2 regions of the Rheinheimera baltica genome follow, and region 1 is predicted to be linked to the other one. Evidence: predicted binding sites of a transcription regulator. Region 1 holds the regulator's gene; the other holds the start of a gene.
What was found. Region 1 encodes sigma-54, which starts transcription at its own class of promoters, with help from an activator protein. Its sites were predicted from a motif close to TGGCANGNTNCNTGCTT; they were not measured.

Region 1 (4,220 bases):
GCTTCTTGCCGATGGAAAACCGGTTACTGCATCAGCGGCGGAAATGCGCTATGAACCCTCGAGTCGCACGCTAACATTGACCGGCGATGCAGAACTAACGCAAAGTGGTAGCGTGGTAAAAGCATCGGTCATCAGATATAACGTCGAAAAGCAACAGCTTAGCGCTGAGAGTAACGAGACCAAGCGTGTAACAACAATTTTCACGCCTGAGGAAAAAACTAATCCATGAAGTTAATCGCATCACATTTGGCGAAAAGCTATAAAGGGCGCCAGGTTGTTAAAGATGTCAGCCTGGAAGTTAACGCGGGGCAAATTGTCGGTTTACTGGGGCCCAATGGCGCGGGTAAAACCACTACGTTTTACATGATTGTCGGCCTGGTACCTTCAGATAAAGGCAGTATAAGTCTGAATGATAAAGACATTACATTCGACCCGATTCATACCCGCGCCCGACAAGGTATTGGTTACTTACCGCAAGAAAGTTCGATTTTTCGCAAACTAACTGTGCACGACAATTTACTTGCGATCTTACAAACCCGTAAAGACCTCAGCCGCACCCAACGTGAAGAAATCGCGGATGACCTGTTAGAAGAGTTTCATATCGGTCATATTAAGCACAGCCTGGGCATGAGCTTGTCCGGTGGTGAACGTCGCCGTGTTGAAATAGCCAGAGCACTGGCTGCCAATCCAGCATTTATTTTGTTAGATGAGCCTTTTGCCGGCGTTGACCCTATTTCAGTTTTAGATATAAAAAAAATTATCCAGCACCTTGGCCAACGGGGTATCGGCGTATTAATAACAGACCATAATGTACGCGAAACCCTTGATGTGTGCGAAATTGCCTATATTGTTAGTCATGGCGAGCTCATTGCAGCTGGCCCACCACAAGACGTACTGGCAAATCAAAAGGTTCGCGATGTATACCTCGGTGAGCAATTCAGGCTATAGTTAGCCAAAATAACTCACAGCGTGTCATTCAGGAGAACGGTAGAAGTAGATGAAGCCCTCTTTGCAACTTCGCTTAGGACAGCAGCTAACCATGACGCCACAATTACAGCAGGCAATACGCCTACTGCAATTGTCGACGATTGAGTTGCAACAAGAAATTCAGGAAGCACTGGATGCTAATCCATTGCTTGAAGCAGAAGACGAATACGATAGCTTTTCTGCCGACCCCAAAGACACCAAAGACAACGCAGAACATAACACTGCAGACAATGACAGCTCTGGTGACGATAACCATTCTGACGACAGCTACGAGCCCAACGAACCAGACAGCAGCGATTCCATGACTGAGCAGAATATCCAGGAGGATTTACCTCTGGATAATAACTGGGACGATTTAGTAAGTGCAGCTCCAGTGAGCGCTGGAAGCGGCTCTGGCGAAGATGATATGGTGTATCAGGGAGAAACCAGTGAAACGTTGCAAGATTATTTGCGCTGGCAAATGCAACTAACACCATTTTCAGATACCGACCTTGCCATCGCACAAATTATTATTGAAGCTATTGATGACAATGGCTTGCTAACCATCAGTTGTGACGACATTCTTGAATCACTTGGGCTTGACGATATAGAAGCCGATGAAGTTGAAGCCGTCATAAAACGCATTCAACTTTTTGACCCTGTAGGTGTAGGCGCTCGTTCGGTACAGGAATGTTTGCTGGTTCAGCTGCGTCAATTTGCCCTAGATACCCCGTTTTTGGAGGAAGCACGGAGTATGATTCGGGATCATACAGAATTTTTAGCCAATCGTGACTTTCGTTCTCTCATGCGTGTGACTAAACTCAAAGAAGATGAGTTAAAGGAAGTGATGCGGCTAATACATAGCCTGAACCCACGACCTGGCGCTGACGTCATCCGTGAAGAACAACAATACGTTGTTCCTGATGTCAGTGTCATTAAAGTAAAAGGGCGTTGGCAGGTTGAACTAAACCCTGACGCTATGCCCAAAGTTCGAATAAATCAGCAATATGCTGCAATGTCGCGAACCGCTAAGAACAGTGCAGACACCCAATTTATCCGTTCTCATCTGCAAGAAGCGAAGTGGTTTCTAAAAAGTCTGGAAAGTCGGAATGAAACACTGTTAAAAGTGGCTAATTGCATCGTGCAACAGCAACAAGCGTTTTTTGAGCACGGCGAAGAAGCGATGAAACCGATGGTGCTTAACGACGTTGCAGAGATGGTTGGAATGCACGAATCCACCATATCTCGAGTAACGACGCAAAAGTATATGCACACACCAAGAGGTATTTTTGAACTTAAATTCTTCTTTTCCAGTCATGTTAGTACTGAGAGCGGTGGCGAATGTTCCTCCACTGCAATTCGCGCATTTATTAAAAAATTAGTGGCGGCAGAGAATCCGGCCAAACCGTTAAGTGATAGTAAAATGGCCGAGATTCTGTTGGAGCAAGGTATTAACGTAGCACGGCGTACCATAGCCAAGTATCGTGAGTCCTTGTATATCCCACCGTCAAATCAACGCAAGACCTTGCTGTAAATAAGCCTAAAAGAAGGAATATGTCTATGCAAATCAATCTAACTGGTCGCCATGTTGAAATCACCACAGCCTTAAAACAATACGTAGACAGTAAATTTGCCAAACTAGAACGACACTTTGATCATATAAACAATGTACATGTGATCTTAAACGTGGAAAAATTAAAGCAGATTGCTGAAGCCAAACTGCATTTAACCGGTGGTGAAGTCTTCGCAATATCTGAAGATGAAAATATGTATGCTGCGATAGACCAGCTGATAGATAAACTAGATCGCCAGGTTATCAAGCATAAAGAGAAAATTTCCCGACACTGATTAGAAGATGATGAACTTAACTTCAATGCTTGCCGAGAACTGCACTAAAAGTGCAGTTCTTTTTAACAGCAAAAAACGCATTCTTGAATACATTGCTGAACTGGCGCACCAACAACTTCCAGAAATGTCAGAGTACAGTATTCTAGAAGCCCTGATGACACGAGAAAAACTGGGTTCAACCGGTATCGGGGGAGGTATAGCCATACCACATGGCAAACTAAAATGCGTAACAAAGCCAATATTAGTGTTTGTCGTCAGTAAAGAAGCCATCCCATTTGATGCTATTGATAATCAACCGGTTGATATATTCTGCGCTATTATGATCCCAGAAGAGCAATGTCAGGCGCATTTGAGCACACTGGCAGGTATAGCCAAGTTACTCAGCCAAAAAGAATTAACTAAAAAAATTCGTCATGCTGACACTAACAGCCAGTTATATCAGCTACTCATGGAATACAGTGCTTTGGAAACTGAAAAATGAAACTTTTGGTTGTCAGTGGTCGTTCCGGTTCGGGTAAGTCAGTCGCACTGCGTGTAATGGAAGACCTTGGCTACTACTGTGTTGATAATATTCCGGTAAATTTATTACCTACGTTGGCAACAACCGTGATGGGGCAGTACGAGCGAGTTGCAGTGAGTATAGATGTACGCAATTTGCCACAAGACCCTGACGAGCTGGCGGAAATTTTGTCTTACCTGCCACGTAAGTTGGACTTAACCATTCTGTACCTTGATGCCGATCACGCTAGCCTGATAAAGCGCTTTAGTGAAACCCGCCGCTTGCATCCGCTGTCGCATCAGGCGATGTCGTTAGACGAAGCTATATCACAAGAACAGCAATTATTAGACCCGATATCCAGCCGCGCTGACTTATATATCGATACCACAGATTTGAACGTGCATCAGCTAGCAGAGCAGCTGCGTGAGCGTATTTTAGGACAGAAGTCTGGCCGCTTAGTGATTTTATTTGAATCTTTCGGCTTTAAATATGGTATTCCCAAAGATGCAGATTTTGTATTTGACGCGCGTTTTCTGCCTAACCCACATTGGGAGCCTGATTTAAAACCATTAACCGGACTAGACCAACCAGTAAAAGACTATCTGGCATCTGAGCCTGTAGTAGCAAAATATATATGGCAAATTAATAGTTTTATTAGTACCTGGTTACCCCATTTAGAGCGGAACAACCGCAGTTACCTTACTATTGCAATCGGTTGTACCGGCGGACAACACCGTTCAGTATATATGGCTGAAAGTTTGGCAGAAAGTTACCGCAGCTCGCGTGATGATGTTCAAATTCGCCATCGTGAACTCGTACGCCATCACCACAAGACAGATACTGTATGAAATGCAGTGAAACCGTCACAATAGTTAATCAGCTTGGATTGCATGCCCGTGCTGCAACC
Region 2 (4,220 bases), on a different contig from region 1:
CCGGCCTTTACCGTCTGGCTGCATGTTAGTCATTTCAGCCTTACGCTCGCCCATGCGCTCCATGATAGAACCCTGGTTTTGCTCTTCACAGTCAATGGTAACGTTTTCCATTGGTTCCATTTTCGCGCCATCAACCACTTTCATGATTACTTCAGGACGCGATACCGCTAATTCGAAGCCTTCACGACGCATGTTTTCAATTAATACGCCCAAGTGTAGTTCACCACGACCAGATACTTTAAATTTATCGCCGTCATCAGTTTCCTCAACGCGTAAAGCAACGTTGTGTTTTAATTCGTTGTTCAAACGCTCTAAAATCTGGCGTGACGTAACAAACTTACCCTCTTTACCTGCAAATGGAGAAGTATTAACCTGGAAGGTCATTGTTACTGTTGGCTCATCAACCTGTAATGCAGGCAATGCTTCAACTTTGGTTGTAGCACAAATGGTGTCAGATATTTTCAGCTCACCTAAACCAGTGAACGCGACAATGTCACCCGCGCTGGCTTCATCAGTTTCAACACGCTCTAAACCAAGGTAGCCAAAAACCTGACCAACTTTACCGTTACGCTTAGAACCATCAGCACCAACAATAGTAACCTGCTGGTTTGGCTTTAGCGCGCCACGTTTGATTCGGCCGATACCGATAATACCCAGGTAGCTAGAGTAATCCAGCTGAGACACTTGCAACTGCGTTTCACCGTTAAGCTCAACTGCAGGTGGCGCAACGTGATCAACAATCGCCTGAAATAACTCAGTGATGTCTGTTTTTGGCTCGTTGTAATCTAACGTTGCCCAGCCATTTAACGCTGAAGCGTAAACAATTGGGAAATCTAACTGCTCGTCAGTGGCACCTAAGTTGTCGAAAAGATCAAATACTTGATCGATAACCCAATCCGGGCGAGCACCAGGACGGTCAATTTTGTTAACAACAACGATTGGCTTTAAACCGTGCGCGAACGCTTTTTGCGTTACAAAACGCGTTTGTGGCATTGGGCCGTCAACAGCGTCAACCAGCAATAATACCGAGTCAGCCATTGATAATACACGCTCAACTTCACCGCCGAAATCGGCGTGGCCTGGTGTATCCAGAATATTAATGTGGTAACCGTTCCAGCGCACCGAAGTATTCTTCGCAAGGATAGTTATACCGCGCTCAGATTCCTGTGCGTTCGAGTCCATCACACGCTCTTGTAACTTCGCGCGGGCGTCGAAGGTGCCAGACTGCTGCAGCAGTTTGTCAACCAAAGTGGTTTTACCATGGTCAACGTGCGCAATAATGGCAACGTTGCGCAGCTTGTCTAAATTTGTCGCAGTAACGCTCATGTAAACTATCCTCTGTGGCACTAGATGACCGTAATGACCACCAGGCAAAACTAACTCAAACTTAAGGGCGCATATTCTACTCTGTTTTTACATGGAAAGAAAAACAGCAACTGCACTTTCGGCAATTTTTTTTATCTAAAGGGAAAACAACATCTACACTTACACCTGCCAGTGGTGCACCACAAAGCGGCAATAGCGCACCATTTTGGTGCTTGAGGATGTTTTAATAAGTAAGCAACTTTAAATATGTCGTTGAATATCAATAATTTAAATGTTTGGCATGTATCTGGCATTTATTAGGGCAATACCGCTATATAAGTTCAAAACAGATTAATTGGAGGAATGCATGTCTGCATCATCTGTACTGAGTTTAATGAAAGAAAATGAAGTTAAATTTGTAGATTTACGCTTTACCGACACAAAAGGTAAAGAGCAGCACGTTACTGTTCCTGCGAATCAAATAAATGAAGACTTCTTTGAAGACGGCAAAATGTTTGATGGCTCTTCTATTACTGGTTGGAAAGGTATTAACGATTCAGACATGATCCTGATGCCAGATGCATCAACCGCTATTTTGGATCCGTTCTTTGAAGAAACTACTTTAAACATTACCTGTGACGTTATTGAACCCAGCACAATGCAAGGCTACGACCGTGACCCACGATCTATTGCAAAGCGTGCAGAAGAATATTTGAAATCTACTGGTATCGCCGACACTGTGCTATTTGGCCCAGAACCAGAGTTTTTTATGTTTGACGACATTCGCTTTGAAACAACAATGTCAGGTTCATTCTTCAAAATTAACTCTACTGAAGCGGCCTGGAACTCAGGTACTAGTTATGAAGATGGCAATAAAGGCCATCGTCCAAGCGTGAAAGGCGGATACTTTCCGCTGCCTCCGGTAGACTCAGGCCACGACATCCGCAGCGCGATGTGTATGGTACTGGAGGAGATGGGCCAAACTGTTGAAGCGCATCACCATGAAGTAGCAACAGCAGGTCAGAATGAAATTGCAACTAAGTTTAATAGCTTAACTAAAAAAGCAGATGAAGTTCAGCAGCTTAAATACGTTATTCACAACGTGGCACACTTGTACGGTAAGACAGTTACGTTTATGCCAAAACCACTTGTAGGTGATAACGGTTCAGGTATGCACTGTCACCAATCATTGGCAAAAGATGGCGTCAACCTGTTTGCCGGTGATAAGTATGCAGGTTTGTCAGAAATAGCGCTTTACTATATTGGCGGTATTATTAAGCATGCAAAAGCCATTAACGCTTTCACTAACCCCTCAACGAATTCATACAAACGTTTAGTGCCTCATTTTGAAGCACCGGTAATGTTGGCTTATTCAGCACGTAACCGTTCTGCATCTATCCGTATTCCTTTAGTGCCAAGTGCTAAAGCGCGTCGTATTGAATGCCGCTTCCCTGATCCTGCAGCTAACCCTTACCTGGCGTTTACTGCCCAGTTGATGGCCGGTTTGGACGGGATCCAAAACAAGATCCATCCAGGCGACGCCATGGATAAAGATTTGTACGACTTACCAGCGGAAGAAGCTGCAAACATTCCTCAAGTATCTACTTCGTTGGATGAAGCACTTAATGAGCTGGATAAACACCGTGCAATATTTACTAAAGGTGGCGTAATGTCTGATGCGATGATTGATGCATATATTGACATTAAACGCGCTGAAGCACGTCGAGTGGCAGTAGCTGTTCATCCATTAGAATTCGAATTGTACTACAGCGTATAAGCATTAATTATTGATAAAAGCTCACTAAGGTGAGCTTTTTTTTTGTAGAAAATTAACGCAAACCAAGCTAGAGTATAATTATGGAATAACAATAATAAAATAACGCGTAAACGGATAAGTGCATGAATAAAGTATTGTTTATTTTAATATTTTTACTAGCTATACCTTGTGCTCAGGCGCAAGAAGCAAAAAAAGTATTTGTTACCAGGGATGCTAACGGTGTTATGGTTTTTTCTGATAGCCCACAGGCTGGCGCTGAAGAAGTCTCTTTATCAAGTCGTGCAAACGTCATGGCTTCTACCGATGCAACACTACCTGGAAAAAAACAACCAGTAAAAGAGCCATTCACTGTTGAAATTGCTCAACCAGAAGAACAAGCAACCGTGCGAGATAATACGGGTTCAGTTTACGTAACGGGTAAAATTAGCCCAATGTTTGAACGTGGTTTGCGTGTACGCTTGCTTGTTGATGGTGTCGCCCAGGCTGAGCCACAAAGCAATGCTGTTTTTATTCTGCGGGATGTCGAGCGAGGCGAGCATAAACTTCAAATGGAGCTTTTTGATCAAAACGGCAAGCTTATTGCATCAAGTCCTGTAACGACCTTCTATTTGCATAGAACCTCGGTAATCTCACCAAATTAGTGCGTATGCCATGCAATTCAGCCTAAACTGAATTACACTGCTCACCATGCGCACCAACTTGGTGCAAAAGGTGAGACAGTGACGCAACCTCCAATTGAAACAGCGCAATTATATGCGCATATTACAGAACAACTAACCACAGCAATTATGCTGTTGGATACTCAACTACGTATTCGTTATTTTAATACGGCTTGTTGCGCCGTGTTGAGTTTGGGTGAAAAACGGCTTTCAGAACAATACTTCCCCGAGCTGTTTCAGCATATCGATATAACGGCGGCACATTTTCACAGCGCACTAAACAGTAAACAGGGTTTTGGTGTCAGCGACGTACAAGCTGTGCTTGCAGATGGTCGGCATTTATTACTCGATATTTCAGTTACCATTAGTGAAAATCCTTCTGAGCACCTGTTACTTGAAATACGCCATGTCGACCAGCAGCGTAAAATTAGTTTAGAAAGCCTGCAACAACATCAGCATCTGGCTGCGCGAGAACTCAT

Region 2: a site for sigma-54 is predicted at 1,603-1,619, ahead of glnA (glutamate--ammonia ligase). Genes of this name have one in related genera too.

Annotation. Positions count from the first base shown of each region.
Region 1 covers NZ_JAPJDY010000003.1:342,098-346,317, reverse strand. Annotated here, with positions in the region: gene lptA (lipopolysaccharide transport periplasmic protein LptA) at 1-229, shown strand, start outside; gene lptB (LPS export ABC transporter ATP-binding protein) at 226-948, shown strand; gene ORJ00_RS06950 (RNA polymerase factor sigma-54) at 998-2,500, shown strand; gene hpf (ribosome hibernation promoting factor) at 2,527-2,814, shown strand; gene ptsN (PTS IIA-like nitrogen regulatory protein PtsN) at 2,822-3,295, shown strand; gene rapZ (RNase adapter RapZ) at 3,292-4,161, shown strand; gene ORJ00_RS06930 (HPr family phosphocarrier protein) at 4,158-4,220, shown strand, end outside.
Region 2 covers NZ_JAPJDY010000010.1:98,801-103,020, reverse strand. Annotated here, with positions in the region: gene typA (translational GTPase TypA) at 1-1,326, opposite strand, end outside; gene glnA (glutamate--ammonia ligase) at 1,673-3,082, shown strand; gene ORJ00_RS16445 (DUF4124 domain-containing protein) at 3,205-3,723, shown strand; gene glnL (nitrogen regulation protein NR(II)) at 3,802-4,220, shown strand, end outside.